2 regions of the Oceanobacillus sp. FSL W7-1309 genome follow, and region 1 is predicted to be linked to the other one. Evidence: riboswitches for the same ligand, from Rfam matches in the RefSeq annotation. Region 1 holds a riboswitch; the other holds the start of a gene.
What was found. A riboswitch is a leader RNA that binds a small molecule or an ion and turns the genes downstream of it on or off. The one in region 1 is predicted to bind lysine.
Positions count from the first base shown of each region.

Region 2: it holds a riboswitch for lysine, as region 1 does, so the genes downstream of both, dapA (4-hydroxy-tetrahydrodipicolinate synthase) here and NST46_RS19520 (Na+/H+ antiporter NhaC family protein) in region 1, are expected to answer to the same signal.

Region 1 is NZ_JBBOBX010000002.1:1,401,522-1,410,936, reverse strand. Features, by position in the region: gene NST46_RS19555 (glutathione ABC transporter substrate-binding protein) at 1-871, opposite strand, end outside; gene NST46_RS19550 (amidohydrolase) at 1,066-2,187, shown strand; gene NST46_RS19545 (DMT family transporter) at 2,446-3,366, shown strand; gene NST46_RS19540 (sulfite exporter TauE/SafE family protein) at 3,533-4,354, shown strand; gene NST46_RS19535 (bifunctional metallophosphatase/5'-nucleotidase) at 4,367-5,773, shown strand; gene NST46_RS19530 (YunC family protein) at 5,849-6,157, shown strand; gene yunB (sporulation protein YunB) at 6,265-7,041, shown strand; lysine riboswitch at 7,251-7,417, shown strand; gene NST46_RS19520 (Na+/H+ antiporter NhaC family protein) at 7,829-9,385, shown strand.
Region 2 is NZ_JBBOBX010000002.1:1,751,450-1,760,864, reverse strand. Features, by position in the region: gene NST46_RS21280 (DHA2 family efflux MFS transporter permease subunit) at 1-1,369, opposite strand, end outside; gene NST46_RS21275 (TetR/AcrR family transcriptional regulator) at 1,542-2,447, shown strand; gene NST46_RS21270 (GNAT family N-acetyltransferase) at 2,792-3,268, shown strand; gene NST46_RS21265 (DUF6376 family protein) at 3,357-3,788, opposite strand; gene NST46_RS21260 (NADPH-dependent FMN reductase) at 4,021-4,581, shown strand; gene NST46_RS21255 (YusW family protein) at 4,660-5,220, opposite strand; gene pdxK (pyridoxine/pyridoxal/pyridoxamine kinase) at 5,454-6,266, opposite strand; gene NST46_RS21245 (nitroreductase family protein) at 6,437-6,961, shown strand; gene NST46_RS21240 (hypothetical protein) at 7,023-7,286, opposite strand; lysine riboswitch at 7,462-7,639, shown strand; gene dapA (4-hydroxy-tetrahydrodipicolinate synthase) at 7,748-8,641, shown strand; gene NST46_RS21230 (universal stress protein) at 8,973-9,407, shown strand.

The sequences.
Region 1 (9,415 bases):
TTCCTTGTTGTAGAACGGATAAATTTTCTTTAGATTCGATCTGTGATACATCTGAAGAACTTAATGGATTAGAAATGTGGGTGTCTCCTGTTTCTAATTCAGCGATACGTGTTAAATCTTCTGGTACGACTTTAAAGGTAACCGATTCGATCTTAGCTGGTTCTCCCCAATAGTCTTCGTTTTTCACTAGACGGATAAGCTGTCCAGGCTGCCATTCTTCAAATTTTAAGAAGCCAGTTCCAATTGGATTTGCATTGATAACACTACCAACAGATTCTCCTTCTCCCATAGCAGCATAATCTTCCCTGATTTGTTCTGGTGAAATCATACCTGAAACCGAATGGCTTAGGTTGGATGGTAAACCAGAGTACGGGAATTCTGTTTTGAACTGAACGGTATAATCATCCACAACGACAACTTCGTTAATCATATCAAGTAAGTATGCTGCAGGGGCAGCAACTTCTGGATCATTGATACGTTCTATGTTCGCTTTTACAGCTTCGGCATTAAATTCAGAGCCGTCATGGAAGGTAACGTCTTCACGTAGTTTAAACTCCCAGGTTGTTTCGTCAATTTGTTCCCAGCTTTCTGCAAGTCCTGGTTGAAGCTCCATATTTTGATCGTAAGATACCAATCTTTCAAAAATATTGTTTTGAACATCGAATGAAGGAACATCATTCGCACCAGCAGGATCTAGTGATATTGCATCCGAAGCGGTAGAGATGACTAATTCTTTGCCACCTGCCGTTTCATCCCCTCCGTTTGAAATAGAAGAAGATTCCTCTGGTTCACTAGCACAAGCTGTAAGTAAAATAGCTAAGAAAAGGATACTAATCAAGGATAATGAGTATTTTTTTAATGATTCAAACAATTTTGTTTGCTCCTTTCGTGTCGGATTATGTCTAAATTTGTACAAAAGATATAATAATTAATATATAATAACTTTTAGAATAAAACAATAGCTTTCTAACGGAAATTATTTAAATAGTTAGGATAAAAGCCTTATAAGCTATTTTTTATGCGAAATTTAGAATTGTACCTAATAATATAGTAGGAGTGGTATTCATGTTAGCAATAACCAATGCAATTATTTATGACGGGAAAGGAAATAGATTCGAGGATCAAAATCTTATCATTGAAAATGGCAAGTTCGCAAAGCTTGTACCTGCAAGTAAGATCCCAGATTTTTATCATGTAATCGATGCACAAAGGAAAGTAGTAACCCCTGGTCTTATTGACGTTCACACCCATTTAGGGATTTCTGAAGAAGGTGTTGGGTTAGAAGGAGCTGATTATAATGAAACGAGTAGTTCCGTTACCCCTAGCTTGCGTGCTATTGATGGAATTAATCCAATGGAAATAGGTTTTGAGGATGCTAGAAAATCTGGTGTTACCACGGCCCAAATCATGCCGGGTAGTGCCAATGTTATTGGGGGAGAAATGGTAATATTAAAAACCGCTGGAAATATTGTAGATGAGATGGTCGTAAAATCTCCATCAGGTATGAAGGCTGCGTTAGGAGAAAATCCGAAACGATTTCACGGTGGAAAAGGAAGAATGCCTGTTACGAGAATGGGTGTTGCTGCACAGCTAAGGGAGAAATTAATCGAAGCACAAAATTATTTACATAACGAGGAGAAGGAACGAAAGCTAGACTTAGAGAATTTAGCGAAAGTATTGAAGAAGGAGATTCCATTACGTGTTCATGCCCATCGCGCGGATGATATTCTGACAGCATTGCGTATCAAACGTGAATTTGATATCGATATGACCATTGAACACTGTACAGAAGGACATAAAATTGCAGCGTTCATAGCTAAACATGACGTGAAAGTATCCGTTGGGCCAACGATGTCTACACGTTCGAAAGTGGAATTAAAGGATAAAGGCTGGACTACAATTAAAACGTTAATGGATGCTGGAATAGCATGCTCGTTAACTACAGATCATCCAGTTGTTGGGATTGACTATCTTGTTACAAGTGCTGTTCATGCAATTCGGAATGGGCTAAGTGAACAGGAGGCACTTCAAACAATCACATTAAATGCTGCAAAACATCTAGGTATTGAAGATCGTGTGGGATCCATTGAGCCAGGGAAGGATGCTGATTTCGTTATTTGGAGTGGGAGTCCTTTTGATTTATTGTCTAAAGCGGAACATGTATATATTGAGGGGGCAGAGGTGTGAACAAATAGTTGTTAATATTTGATTGATTTGTATTACAGATATATAAGGATAGAGCAGTATTATATGGTATCGTAGAAGATAAGAAATAGTTACCAGGTCGGGCTAACTTAGGATGCTCGACCATATTTTATAAAAATCAGCCTTTAACTATGGTTCTGAAAACGTAATACGGTAAAAAATCATCTATAATTAGCAGTGAATTTAGATAGCTATGGTTGCAAACGTAACGAAAGAAGGGATTAAATGGGGAATTCCCTAATGTATGGGCAACTTATTTTAGTAATGGTCATGTGGGGATTTAATGTAATTGCAATTAAAGTGATTGTAGGACAATTTTCAGCAGTGACGATCACTTCTTTTCGCATTTTCTTAGCAGCCGTTGTTGTGTATTTAATCTTATGGGCAAGAAAACAAATACGTTTACCTAAAAAACAAGAATTATCTTACATTATTCTTGTTTCCGTTACAGGGGTAGTTGGCCATCATTTCTTTCTATCGGTTGGGTTGACGCAAACGAGTGCCTCTAATTCAGGTTTGCTTTTAGGGACAGTTCCGTTATTTACTTCCATACTTGCAAGTAAAATGTTAAAAGATAAGCTTTCCTTAATGAGGATAATTGGCATTATTTTTGGTTTGTCCGGTGTTTCTTTCGTTATTCTTGTTGGGAATATAAATGGTTTGACAATGAATATCGGTGATATTTATATTTTTCTTGCAGTACTATCTCAAGCGTTAAGTTTTATCTACATAAAAAAAGCAACAGAAACGATGGGAGCGAGATTAGTTACTGCAACAACTTTATTGATAGGATCATTTTTATTATTTTGTATCAGTTTCGTTTTGGAGCCAGAAGGAATATCGAGCTTGCAGGATGGGACGTTGGTTGGGTGGTCTATTTTCCTTGCTTCCGCTATTTTTGCAACTGCACTTGGTCAATTTCTGTACAATCATGCGATTCAAAATGTAGGGCCAGGGAAAGCATCGATATTTATGAATTTACAACCTTTCTTTGCATTGCTGGGATCTTTTTTATTTCTTGGTGAACAAATTTCAGTTGCTCATTTCTTTGGCTTTATTCTAATTGTAACGGGAGTTATTTTAGGATCTGGTATAATGGATCGGTATATTTATAAGAAGACTTTGACAGGCATTAATATAAGGAAACGTTACGATGACTAAGAAAAAGTATCGTGTTGTTTGTTGCTAAGTTAGTAATTCATTTGATACACAAGGTTTACTCATTCGTACTCGTATAATGAGAAATATTTTCAACAAGATACAATGCGAGTTTCATTCATCAATATGATAAGATATAGATACAATATTACAGATGGTAGGGGTTGTTTTGGTTTTTTTAATATGTTTAACGATTGGTCTGATTACCGCATTTGTTGGATCAATCATGGGGCTTGGCGGGGGAATTATTCTTATACCAACGTTACTGTTGGTTAGCTCGTTTTTAGATAGCTTTTCCTGGGTGACTCCACAATCCATTGTTGGGATTTCTTTAATTGCAATGATTGTTACAGCACTATCCTCAACACTGTCATATGCAAAAGTGAAACGAGTTGATTATAAAACTGGACTTTTATTTCTGACGGGATGTATTCCAGGCGGAGCAATTGGTTCATGGTTAAATCAGTTTGTTGATTCGAAGTCATTTTTATTATATTTTGGCGTATTAATGATCGTTATATCCCTTCTTTTCTTTATTAAAAGGGATCGGAATCCTAAAAAGGAATTCACTGGGGATGAAAAAGGTGTCCGTACATTTGAATTATTCGGAGAAACATATCGATATCGTGTACCGATCTTAGGAGCGTTTGTGCTATCCTTAATTGTTGGGACATTATCCGGGCTTTTTGGAATTGGTGGTGGTTCCATTATGGTGCCGGCAATGATTCTGTTGTTCGGGTTTCCTGCACATATTGCAACCGCAACATCAATGTTTATGATTTTCTTTGTTAGTATTGTTGGTGCTAGTACACATATTGTGCTTGGACATATTGCATGGGAATATGTGTTATTCTTTATCCCAGGTGCTTGGATTGGTGGGAAGTTAGGTGCAAAGGTGAATCAGCTTCTTCCTGGAAAAGTATTGGAATGGGGATTGCGCATCATTCTAATTTTTATTGGATTGCGTATGATTTATCAAGGATTATCCTAAGGGGTTATGTAAATGGAAGAGAAATTCTACTTTTATTATACGAATGATTTACATAGTGATTTTAAACAATGGCCACGTGTTGTGACTTATTTAAAAGAAGCACGAGCGCTACGGAATCAACGTGGTGAATCAAACTGGACAATTGATATTGGAGATCATGTAGACCGATCTCATTCTATAACAGAGGCAACGATGGGAAAAGCGAATGTCAAGCTATTAAATGATGCAGGTTATGATTATGTTACCATCGGCAATAACGAAGGGATTACAATGTCTCATCAGGATTTATACCATTTATATGATGAAGCTGCATTCGAAGTCACATGTGCGAACCTGCATAGTACTGATAACATGCAGCCACCATGGTTACGTCCGACAGTAAATATTGAGACAAAGCATGGTGTGAAAATTGGTATGATTGGTTTAACTGCGCCATTTAATGCCTTTTATGAGCTGTTAAATTGGTATGTTTCACCTGAATTCGAAGTTTTGGATAAGTATATGAAAGATCTAGAGCAATCCGTTGATATAATCATTGTCATGTCGCATCTTGGTATTACCATCGATCAAGAAATTGCAAGAAGGTATGATGCTGTAGATGCGATTATTGGTGGCCATACACATCATTTGCTTCGTAGTGGCGAATATATCAATAATGCTGTGATTACTGCAGCAGGAAAGCATTGCGCTTATATAGGTGAAGTTATTCTTACTTGGGACCATAAGCAGAAAAAATTGGTGAAAAAAGAAGCATATACAGCTGACATTACGCATTTGGAAAAAGATGCTGAAACGGAGCAGACATTACACGTGATGCTAAATGAGGCTAATAGCTTGCTTGGTGAAACCGTTGTACAGATTGACAGTCCATTGACTGTTAATTGGTATAAGGATACACCAATCATGCAGGAGCTGACGAATACAGTTAAGGAATGGACAAAAGCCGATGCTGCGATGTTGAATAACGGTCTGTTATTGGAAAGCTTACCAGTAGGGGCTATCACGTATGGAGATATTCATCGGATTTGCCCACATCCAATTAATCCTGTTGTTGTGGATCTGAAAGGAAATGAATTGATCGAAGTTGTCCGTGTATCATTAACAAAGGAATTTATGCAGCTGGCATTGAAAGGCTTTGGATTTCGTGGGAAAGTACTGGGAAGAATGATGTTTGCAGGACTCCAGGTAGAAACAGGATTTCATAAAAATGGTGAGGAGTATGTGAAACAGGTTCTGTTAGAAAATGGAGAAGAGATCGATCCAGATCGAACATACTATATCGCGACTGCCGATACCTTCACATTCGGCCGTCTATTACCGGAGGTAGCGAAATCGGATTCGAAGCAATATTTTGTCCCGGAATTTTTAAGGGATTTGCTCGCAAAAACGCTTCGTGCTAAATTTCCATATTATTCCTAAGAGGCCGCTGCTTGTGACATGTTGGCCCCTTCATGCATACACATATATGGTACATTGCGAAGGGGGCAATTCATTATGATTACGGTAAATCCACTTGAAGTAGACGGCATGATTTTTATGGCAGTACGTGTTGAGCTTCCAAAAACGAATTTGCTGACGATATCCAATGACATTGGCTATATTATGTGTGCGGCATTGGATGTAGATATTTTTAATGAAGTTCCAAAATTAATGGAGCGTAATGTTATCGCGGGGCGTGCGATGGGTGTGCGAACGATCGATGAATTATTACACGCTCCATTACAGAAGATAACAGATGCTTCAAAAGCTTATGGCTGGGAAGTTGGTATGACGGGTAAAGAAGCTTTGTTAAGAATATCATAATTAATGCAAATGTCTTCCATTAGGGAGGCATTTTTATTATGTTTATAAATTACTTAGTCTACCCCCTGTGGAACAAGCATAGGATTATTCCAGAGGGGGTTCCTGAGTTGAGACATAAAAAACGTTTTCGCAAACGAACAGCATTGCCTCCAGGGAAACATATTTTAATCATAACGATGATTATTTTTGTAGTCTGTGTATTTTTAAGTATGCAATTAATTGATAAACGAATTGAACCAGTTCTAATGCATATAGCGGAAAGAAGAGTCGATGAGTTTGCAACGCGGGCGATCAATTCAGCCGTTCGGTATGTTGAAGATTATAGTTTTGATGACATGGTAAATATTACATATGACAATGAAGGGAATTTTTCAACGTATAACTGGAACAATTCTATCATCAGTGAAATTAATCGAGTCGCAACAGACAGGGTGGAAGAATTTTTCATCAACGTTAACCGCGGTGACCCATTGGAATTTGAAGATCCGCTTACCGAACCATATGAATATAGTGATGGTGCTGAAGATATGGCGAAACAGGATCCGACATTGGTTGAAATCCCTTTAGGGCAGGTTACCGGAAATACGGTACTTGCAAACCTAGGTCCGAAAATACCGATTAATTTCGAGGTTGTAGGGAATGTTCGGACAAATGTTGTACGTGAAATTGAGGAATTTGGTATTAATGGTGCTTGGGTATCGCTTTATATTAATGTAGAGGCGGATGTGCAGATTGTCATCCCATTTACATCCGATGTAACAACAGTTAATACGGAGATATACTTGGATGGTAGTGCCATTATGGGCAAGGTTCCAGATTTCTATGGTGGTGGCAGTGATGGTCCGTCAATTGCTATACCAAAAGACGACTTGCAGAATAACTAAAAATCTAGTATAGTATGGGAGTAACTATGTGTATTCAAAAGGAGGATAAAAAGGACCGAGAAGTTCGAGACAGCGTAGCTTCCCGTACCGGAACGTATGCAATTAATACGTGAGGAACGGAAAAGCAAGCTAACGAAGAAATTCGAAGTGTCACTTTTACCGGACTTTATGAATATCCTTTAACTCAATAATAAACCTTATCAGATCGGTGAGGTAGAGGCGCAAATATTATAAGTAATCCACCGGAGAATGACAACAGTGATGGTTGGTGAAAGGGGTATTTGCCGAAGCGTAATAAGAGTCAAACTTATTATTTGCTGGTACATCTTTGAACAAGAGATGTACTGTCATGCTTAAAGTGAGAGTTCAAAAAAGAGGATAAAAAGGACCGAGAAGTTCGAGGCGGCGAAGCTCCCCGTACCGGAACGTATGCAATTAATACGTGAGGAACGGAAAAGCAAGCCAACGAGCTTCCACAGGATGTGGTGACTTCGACGTTCGACACAGGACGTGTCGGTACTTAGTCGAAGGTCTACTGATCTCGATGTGTCATTTTTACCGGACTTTTTGAACAACCGCTGAAATGGATGTGCATGGAGAACTACTGATCGAGATGGAGGATAACGTATATTGTAATTGTAAAAAACAATGATGGTTATTTTCTGTCATTGTTTTTTTGTGTGCTTTTTTAAGAAGCTAGCACGTACATATGTCGTAAACCAACATTTCATCATCAACTCGTTTATCTCGAAAACCACATCTGAGAAATAATTATGGGGGGATTACAATGGAAGGTACAATTTATTCGATTATTCCAGCATTAATCATGCTGGTGCTCGTTATTACAACGAGGAAAATTTTATTATCATTAGGATCAGGGATAATAATTGGAGCATTATTTATTCATGATTTTAATGTGTTGCAAGCAGTGAAGGAAATTTGGTATGTATTTTATGAAATTTTTGTTTCAGAGGGTGAGCCAAATACTGGGAATCTCCTGTTAATTGGGTTTTTGATATTATTAGGTATGATGACTGCCTTTTTACAGGCATCCGGAGGAAGCAGAGCTTTTGGTGAGTGGATGATGAAACGAGTGAAAACACGTAGAGGTGCACAGTTAATGACAGGCGTTTTAGGACTGATTATTTTTATTGATGACTATTTTAACAGCCTTGCAGTTGGTCAAATTGCAAGACCATTAACAGATCGTCACAAAGTGTCCAGAGCGAAGCTTGCCTATTATATTGATTCAACATCAGCACCGATAACAGTTATTTCGCCTATCTCAAGCTGGGGAGCTTATATTATTGGAATTCTTGGTGGATTGTTTGCTGCCAATGAAATTACAGAATATCAGCCGATTGAGGCATTTATCTGGATGATTCCGATGAATTTTTATGCAATAGCAGCAGTCCTGCTTGTATTTATTGTAGCGTATTTTCAATTTAATATTGGTCCAATGCGTACACATGAAAAACGTGCGATGGAAACAGGAGAGCTTTTGAATCCAGAGCAGAATACGGTTGCAGGGGATTTAGGCGATGTGTTTAAGCCAAATCAAAACGGAAAGGTATACCATTTATTTATACCAATCTTAGTTCTTTTTGCAGCAACAGTTGTAGCTATGATAACAACGGGTATCGCTGCAACAAACGGTAAAGCTACGATTCTTGATGCTTTTGCAAATACGGATGTTAATTTATCACTGGCAATTGGTGGGGTTTCAGCTGTACTCGTTGCATTTATTTTTCACCTCCTTCAAGGTAAGCCAAAAGCAAATGTTGTAAAAATATTTGCTGAAGGGACAAAAACGATGCTTCCGGCTATTTATATTCTCATTTTAGCTTGGATGATCGGTTCGGTAATCGGTACATTGGAAACAGGGACCTATTTAGCGAATTTAGTTAATGATTCCTCTATAGGTGTTAGCTATCTACCGTTAATATTCTTTGTTATTGCAGCGATTATGGCATTGTCTACTGGGTCTTCATGGGGTACATTTGGTATCATGCTTCCAATTGCAGCAGAAGTAATGAGCAATACAAATGTTGAGTTATTACTGCCGGCATTAGCAGCTGTACTTGCAGGAGCTGTATTTGGTGATCATTGCTCACCTATTTCCGATACGACGATTCTCTCCTCAACAGGAGCAGGGGCTAACCATATTGATCACGTATTAACGCAGCTGCCATATGCAATACTTGCAGCAGTTGTAGCAATACTAGGGTTTTTACTGCTTGGATTGACAGGGCAAATTATGCTTTCCTTGGCAGTTACACTTGTATTCCTTTTTGGGATTGTATTTGTATATCGTACTGTTTTAAAAAGTAAAACAGCGGAATAAATATAGGCTGAAAAATTTCTAAGATGTGTG
Region 2 (9,415 bases), 350 kb from region 1:
TGATAATTTGTGCCTGTGCCTCTGCAATTGCTTGGTTAGATTGTGCTATACTAGAATCTATTGTTGCCATCGCATTTTCAGTTAATTCAAGTGCTTTTGCTTCTGTACGATTATTCATTAAGGTAACTAATAATGCAGCACCAATTGCACCAGAAACCTGTTGAAGCGTATTATTCATTGCAGTCCCGTGTGGGTTTGCTTCCATGGGTAACTGATTTAATCCATTTGTCATGACTGGCATCATTACCATAGACATTCCAAAGCTACGGAAAGTAAATAAAAGCATGAGACTCACATAGGACATTTCCATATCTAGTTGACTGAAGAAAAAGGTCGTTGTTACGACAATAATTAGCCCTATAATGGCAAGCGTTCTTGCTCCGTATTTATCAAAAAGACGGCCGGTGATCGGGGACATGAATCCCATTACGACTGCTCCAGGAAGCATGAGTAATCCAGCGTCCATTGGAGAAAAACCACGAATGGTTTGAATATAAATCGGTACTAATATCATCGCAGAGAACATTGCCATGGATAAAACAATGGAGATTGCTGATGATAATGCGAACATTGGATATTTGAATATCCGGAATTCGAGCATTGGGTCATCCATTCGAAGCTGACGAAGTATCAAGGCAATTAAAGCTATGATACCGACGATAATTGTGCTGTAAACAAGTGGGTGATCCCATCCCTTGTCACCAGCTGAACTGAAGCCGTATAATAGTCCGCCAAAGCCGAAACTAGATAAAACAATGGAAAATACATCGAGCTTTATATCACGCTGTGGTGTAATATTTTTCAGTTTGAAAATGGAATAAATTAAGGTGAAGACAGCAAAAGGTAATACAATGTCGAACAGCATTCTCCAACTGTAGTGTTCAACAATCCAGCCAGAAAGAGTTGGCCCGATTGCTGGTGCCACAAACATAACCATTCCAAAGATACCCATCGCAGTACCTCTTTTTTCGATTGGAAAGGCAGTTAGCATGATATTCATTAACAATGGCATCATCATCGCTGATCCTGCTGCTTGAATCATTCTTGCAGTAAGAAGTATACCGAATGTTGGAGACAAGCTTGCAAGCAATGTGCCTATCGTAAACAATGTCATTGCAGTCAGAAATAGACTGCGATTCGTAAAACGTTGAATAAAAAATGCACTCGCAGGAATTAAAATTCCGTTAATAAGCATGTATCCTGTAGACAACCATTGGACAGCGGTAGGATTTACTTGAAATTCATCCATAATAGATGGCAGAGCAATATTTAACAGGGTTTCATTTAAGATGGAAACAAAGGCGCCGATAAATAAAATTGCAATCATACCATATGGAGGTTTATGTTGAATAGGATTTATTTCACTCATTATTCCTAATCCTTCTTTCTATAATTAAATAGTCCTGCATTTAGGACAAAGTATATTCTATACTCACAGTCTAATAATATCAAGTATATAATTTATTTTCTATGTAAAAATTGATATAACAAGTTTAAAAGACTATATTATAACTAGACGACTATTATAAAAAGGTGATTAAATGAACCGTAAGAAAAAGCAAATTATAAATGCTGCACATCGTTTGTTTATTGAAAAAGGATTTGTAGCAACATCAATTCAAGATATTTTAGATGAAGCGGAAATTGCAAAGGGGACGTTTTATAATTACTTTACTTCAAAAAATGAATGCTTAATGGCAATATTGGAATTTGTATATGAAGAAACGAACCAAAAAAGAAATGAGATTGCGCATGGGAAAAATATAAATGATGAGAAGGTTTTAGCTGAACAAATAGCTATTCGGATGGATACGAATCGCAAGCATAGCATGATGGCGCTTTTTTCTTCGATATCGCTTTTGGATGATGAAGATTTACAAGCATTCATTGGAAAGCAACACAGAAGGGAATTACAATGGGTTGCAAAAAGACTAAAAGAGGTTAATGGAGCGGATACAGAACGCTTTGCATTGGATCATGCTGTCATTCTTTTGGGGACTATCCATCACGCCGTTCATCTTTTGAAAATCAATGAGAATAAAGAAATAACGCCAAGAAAAGTGATACAATTTGCTATCGATTCTATAAAGCCCATTGTGAAAGGACACTCCCAGGAAGTGCTTTTTCATGCGGATATGATTTCAAACGTTCCAGAAGATATAGGTGAGAATATCATGTCTTTAAAAATACAAACAATTTCTCAGTTAGAGACATTACTTAAAGAAGTAAACAAACGAGAAGGGAATCATACAAAGAAAGGTGAATATCTGCAATTTTTAATCGGTGAATTAGAAATGGAAAAACCACGACTCTTTTTAGTAGAAAGTGTTCTCATGTCTTTGTCAAAAATAGTTGATGAACGAGAAGTAATTGGCAATGAACGACAAGTCTTCCAGCTGCTATGGACTTTCATTGAAAAAATTAAAGAAGCAGAAGCGGAAAAATAACTTCTTTATGTGAAATAATTAGATTAGTTTAATTATGTTGATTCAAAGGAATGATAATGATATAGGATTAAAATCGACTACTGTAAGGGAGATGCATATGAGCAGATTACTACGAAGACTTATTCGATATGGTCCGATTCTTTATCCAATCATTAGAAAACTGTGGAAAAATCGGAAAGCTAAAAGAAACTATAATTAATTGTTGTAGAGGTGGTTCAAATTGGGCCGCCTCTAAAATATTAATGGAGAGCTGGCTATCATTTTTTAGACAATCATCAATTCTCCTTGTTATAATTAAGTATATATTGGGATAATACATGCCGCAGAAAAAGCGAGGAAATGACATGCAATATACGATAAGGAACATGACAGAAACGTATGCGATTGAGGTTCTTTGCTGGAAATATGAACGACCATATAATTTCTATAATCAAGTATTAACAAGTCATGCAATTATGGAATTGACGGGAAATAAATACTATGTTGTCTTTGACCGATACGATGTGTTGATAGGATTTTTCTGTGTTGGAGCTTCTGCTAAGGTGCCTGCTGGCTATCCACGTGGTGCATATCAAGAAGCTTGTGTAGATGTGGGATTAGGTATGAAGCCAGCATTTACTGGAAAAGGGCTTGGCTTTTCGTTTTTTTCAGCTATTCTTGATTTTGTAGCAGAAAACTATGAAGGAATAGATATAAGACTAACCGTTGCTACCTTTAATAAACGAGCCATTCGTCTTTATGAAAAAGCGGGCTTTGTTGAGCAAACTAAATTTCAAAGTGAGCGGGCCGAGTTTAGTACCATGATCAAGCGGATAGTCTAGCTGGGGAAATTTTATTTCTTTGGCATAAGACCAGATGAAAAATAAACCGGCTATGAACGCAGGCGATGCATCATAACCGATTCATATATTAAAATCCAAGGTCTTCGATTTGATTTTGGAGTTCAGTAATCGTTTCAATCGTTTGGAATAATTCCGATTCCTCTAGCTTCTCAACAGCTACTTCTCCATTTTGAATAACATTTGATGTAATGTCCAAGAGTTGTTGATTTTTTTCTGTGAAATTTTGATGCAGACCTTCTGCGAGTTCAGGAACATCTATGGCATTAAAATCAGCAATGGATTCCTCTAAGGCTATGAAATGACTTTTCAAATCTTCTTGTACTGCCGGGTCGGAAACTGCTTGATCTACAAGTCCTGGAACCTCTTCTGTAAAGTTGCTCAATTCATTTAAATACTCCGTTGCCTCTGTTGCATAGTCCAATGTATTATTCGTCTCCTCAATGAAGGAACAACCGGAAAGTACGGTCGATATTAATAAAAGCATTATTAATTTTTTCATATGAATCTCCTTTCAACTAGATTTATTTTAGCCTATTTTCTACAATAATTAAACATTACATTTTGTAAACGCTTTATTTTCATATCTGAAATAACAATTATTTTGAGTGAAAGCTGAAAGTGAGTTCGAGAAGTCACATTACTTGAATATATGACCTGAATTTGATAAACATATAGTTATGTAATTAAAGTATTACAATAAGATACGTAACTATAGATGGAGGAATTATAGAATGAAAATTGTTGCGATGGTAGGAAGTAACCGTAAAGAGTCCTATAACATGAAGCTTGTTCAGTTCATGCAGAATAGATATGCAGGAAAAGTTGATATTGAAATTTTACCGATTGATCAGCTGCCGATGTATAACGAAGATGACGAACTAATTCCGCCAGAGGTTGTAAAAGAAATCCGTGCGAAAATAATGGCAAGTGATGGAATCTTATTTGCAACTCCAGAATACAATGGCTCTATTTCTGGAATGCTAAAAAATGCAATTGATTGGTTTTCTCGTGTAGAAAAAGTAATGGTGAAAAAGCCAGCAATGATTGTTGGAGCTTCAATGGGGGCGTTAGGTACAGTGAAAGCACAACTGCATTTACGTCAAATTTTGAATGCGCCAGGAGTAGCAACATTGACATTGCCTGGAAATGAAGTTTTTGTTGGCTCTGTTCATGAAAAAATTGACGCACAAGGGAATCTGACAGATGAGCCAACAGTTCAATTTATTGATTCCGTTGTAACGAATTTTGTTAGCTGGACTGAAAGTTTTAAAGTAACTGCTGATGTAAAATAATGATTAATAGTAAACTCCGCTGCTTGTATCGTATACAAAACAGCGGAGTTTTTAGTTGAAGCTTATGCTGCAAATGGTTTACTGTTGATATTCGACTTCCGTACCACCAGCATACTCGATGTCTAGTTCAACATTCTGCGCGTCAGTTGGGATATTGAAAGCTTCAAGGACAGTACTTAGAACCTCTTCCTTTGGCGTATTTTCATCAAAGTCAAAAGTAGAGAAGATGCTATCAAGCTCTTGCATCGCTTCATCGCCTCGTAATTGAATTCCTTGTGTTTCATTTCGATAGGATGCTTCCGTTTCGTTCGTATCCTGCTCATATTCTACTTCGACAATATCTTCTGTTCCTTCGAAATCTGCTTCTAAATCAAAGCTAGTAAACGCGTAATCGGATTCCGTATCTGTTGTTACATTATCACTGTCATTCGTTGCATTATTATCTGTCGCTGAACCACTGTCTGTATTGCCATTATTTTGATCGTTAGAAGCATTATCTTGATCGTTTGTGGCGTTATTTTCCGTCTCTCCCGCATTATTATCCGCTGGAGGATTTGTATCTTCTTCCGTAGTTCCTCCACATGCTGCAATAAGAAAGGCTAATGTTGTTATTGTTATTAGTACCATAAACTTTTTCATGGTGCTCACTCCTATCTAATAGTTTATACCACTATATTGCCCAAAAGCCTAAAAACTAAACGATGTAAAAGCATTTTGTAACTTTTCACCTACGGTAAGAATCTTAATTGTAGATTTGAATGATAGAACTAGAATATTCTAAGTAATTTGTATCAGGAAGTGATTGTGAATTCTAATGCTTATTAAAAGCCTTGAAAATCGAATGCAGTCGTTTCCAAGGCTTGTTCTAATATTTATTTGTTGTTTGTTACTTTGTTGTAGGCACCATGCATAACTGGGCCAACATATTCATTTAGCTTCCAACCATTAGCAATTGCTGCAGTAACAAAATCCTTAGCAGCAAATACAGATTCCTTTACACTTTTGCCATTTGCTAGATTTGCTGTGATTGCTGCAGCAAATGTACATCCAGCTCCATGATTATATGTGGTATCGACTTTTTCTTTTTCAAGTATTTCAAAGTCTGTACCATCATAAAATAAATCAATCGCTTTTTCATGATCCAGCGCCTTGCCGCCTTTAATGACAACATTCTTGGCACCGAGCTCGTGGATTTTTAATGCAGCTTGTTTCATATCTTCAATTGATTTTAAGGGCTTAGTCTGTGCTAATTGACTAGCTTCAAATAAGTTAGGTGTTGTAACGAGTGCGCGCGGAAGAAGATATTCACGCATTGCGTCTGTATTTTCCGGCTGTAATACTTCATCTTCGCCTTTACAAACCATAACTGGATCTAGTACGAAATTATTAATTTTATATGCATCGATTTTTTCTGCACCAAGCTTAATGATATCAACCGAGCCTAACATACCGGATTTCATCGCGTCTACTCCGACGGATAGAATCGTGTCTAATTGTCTGTTTACAAGATCCAGGTCAATTGGTGTTACGTGATGATTCCATCCCTCTGGATTCATTGTAACGATGCAGGTTAATGCAGTCATACCATATACATCATGCTCCTGAAACGTTTTTAAATCAGCAGCGATACCTGCACCTCCACTTGTGTCCGAACCTGCAAGTGTTAACGTTTTTTTCATTGTCATTGATAGAACCTCCTCTAGAATGCTAATTTTTATTATAGCACTTTTGAAGGGTCTGTCACTAAACACATACTCATGGATTGTTAAAAATAACTTGACGTTTGGTGGTCTAAATCATATTAGTTTGATATGATTAATACAGAAAATAAGAATAAAGGGAGAGAGGTTGTACGATGGATGTTTTTCAAGCGATACAAGAAAGGCGCGAAATTACTGCGTATGTTAACCGTTGCATTCCGAATGAAGTACTAGAAAAAGTCGTGGATGCAGGTTATTATGCACCATCAGGAAATAATCTTCCGTCAAAGTCGTTAATTGTAGTAAGGAATCGTTCTACCTTGGACAGTCTTGCTGCAACAACACCTTATATGAAATGGTTAAAAGAGGCACAGGCGGCGATTGTCGTTACGGGAAAGCCCCAAACAAGTAAATACTGGCTGCAGGATGCATCAATTGCTTGTGCGTTTATTTGGCTCGAAGCAGTTGAGGTTGGGCTTGGTGCAGCGTTTGGAGCGGTTTATCATTCCGAGGATGAGAACGAATCCATCGATAGGGAAAACCATGTGCGAAAGCTGCTTAGCATTCCGGAAGAACACCGTATTGTCGCTATTTTGGGAATGGGGTATCCTCAAGAAGCATTAAAACCGAAAAAACACCTAGCAAGAGAAGAAATTGTACATTATGATACATTTAGCTAAAATGCATGAAACTGTTCTCTAAACATAAGTTTGGACAACAGTTTCTTTGCTTAACATGCAACTATGACTTCCCGTGATTTTGATCTTGATATAGCATATCTATCTTTTTTTGCAAGTCTGTTATTTGCTGCTGCATCAATAGAATCTGCTGATCCATCTGTATCTTTTCCTGATTTACTTGTAGTTCCACTTCTTTTTCCTGTTCGTATGTGATAAAGGAACCAATAACTGCCAAATTACTTCCAATGGTACTAATTAAACCACCTACTAGAATTAGCTTATCACCGAAATTTGCAGGGAGGTCACGATATGAATTTCGCTCCATCTTAATTACCTCCTCAGAATTAAGTTATGTAATAGCGTATGTTTTGTTCGCTTATCCTGCCCATCATTTTGAAAGTAATGCTGTTCTTTTCTTGTGGTTCAAATGCTTGTTTTCTAGATATATCCCTGTTATAATACACATAATAATTAAATACTTTCTTATTTTAGATTTGTAAAGTAAGGGTAGAGGTGCAAAGACCATTAATACTTACATGGAGGAGAATGAGCTCTGAAGAAATGTGAGGAAAGGGGGATTTGCCGAAGTGGAAGAAGACTCATCTTCTGAAGCTGGGCCTGTTATCAAATAGATACGGGACTGTCATATAGGAAACTATATGGAGGGCTATCAAGCTTAGAACGGTAAATAATGTTCTATAAGCGGCAGCGAGCTCTCTCTCGTTGCTGCTTTTTAATTTGGTCCTAAAGCATCAATAAAATATTGGATGAAAAGGGTGTATTGATATGAATTTTGGTAATGTATTAACAGCAATGGTTACTCCGTTTAATGAGGCGGAAGAAATTGATTTTGAACGAACAAAGGGGTTAGTTAATTACTTGATAGCAAACGGTACAGAAGGTTTAGTTGTTGCTGGGACAACGGGGGAATCACCAACACTCTCTAATAATGAAAAAGTGAAGTTATTTCAAACAGTTGTAGAAGAAGTAAATGGAAGGATTCCTGTTATTGCGGGAACTGGTACGAATAATACAAGAGCATCTATTGAATTAACGAAAGAGGCAGCGGCTACAGGTGTTGATGGGATTATGCTTGTTGTTCCTTACTATAATAAACCGTCACAAGAAGGCATGTATCAGCATTTTAAATCGATTGCAGAAAGTACAGCACTTCCTGTCATGCTTTATAATATTCCTGGTAGAAGTGTGGTAAACATGGAATTAGAAACGATTGTTCGACTTTCTAGAATCCCAAACATTGTTTCACTAAAAGAAGCTAGTGGGGATTTAGATAAGGTTTCGGAGATTATAAGCCATACTTCTGATAATTTTACTGTTTACAGCGGGGATGATAGCCTGACATTGCCGACACTTGCTGTAGGTGGAACTGGGGTTATTTCTGTAGCATCACACATATTAGGTAATGAGATGCAAGAGATGGTAAAGCTTTTTCAGAATGGTGATGTAGCTAATGCCAGTGCTATACACCGACATATTTTGCCAGTAATGAAAGCATTGTTTTCAGTTCCAAGCCCTACCCCAGTAAAAGAAGCACTGAACCATATTGGAGTACCAGTTGGTGGTGTTCGTCTACCACTTGTACCATTGACGGAGTCAGAAAGAGCGTCTATTTGTAAACTAGTAGCGGCCTATAAAGTGAAAAACGCAATCGGATATTAAGTTAGAGAAAAGGAGTAAGCAGTGAAGCTTATTCCTTTTTTTGATACCAGGGAATGCTGTGGATAAATACCTTATGACACGATAACGAAGACTTACCGACTTGGGAAGACATAGATTAGTAGCACTTATACTCTGGAGTGAATCACCTGCGCAGGAATGTTCGATAAGTCGAACCTACTCCAAAATATGGGGCGCAGTCCGTACATCAGTGTCAACTTAACAAATATGAAGTCTGACGAAAGCCATTAAAAAATTAACCTCTCTAGACGTATCCATGTATAATAAATTAAGTGGATTAAGTAGCTAACCTTTAATAAAGTGAGGAATGCAAATGAATCGAAAAATTCTCGTATCGTATGATGGTTCAAATCGTAGTAAAAAGGCGATTAAAGAGGCAAAGAATCAGGCGTCAATTACAGAAAAAGCAGAAGTACATGTTATTTCTGTTGTGACACCGGGAATTAAAAGTAACGAGACAGCTATTGCAGGCAACATATCCATGGCAGATGCAGAATTTCTTTTACCGGAACTACATCAAATCAAGAAGGAAATGGAAGCATTAGGAATTGTTACGATAACGGAAATTCGGACGGACTTTTCACAGCGCAACCCGGGGAGAGCGATTTGTGAATATGCTTTAGCTAACGAAATAGATTTGATCATTGTAGGCAATCGGGGGCTTAGTAATATAAAAAGTCTTCTGTTAGGTAGTGTGAGCAATACGATTGTACAGAACGCCAAGTGCCCTGTTTTGATTGTTAAATAGAATGAAGC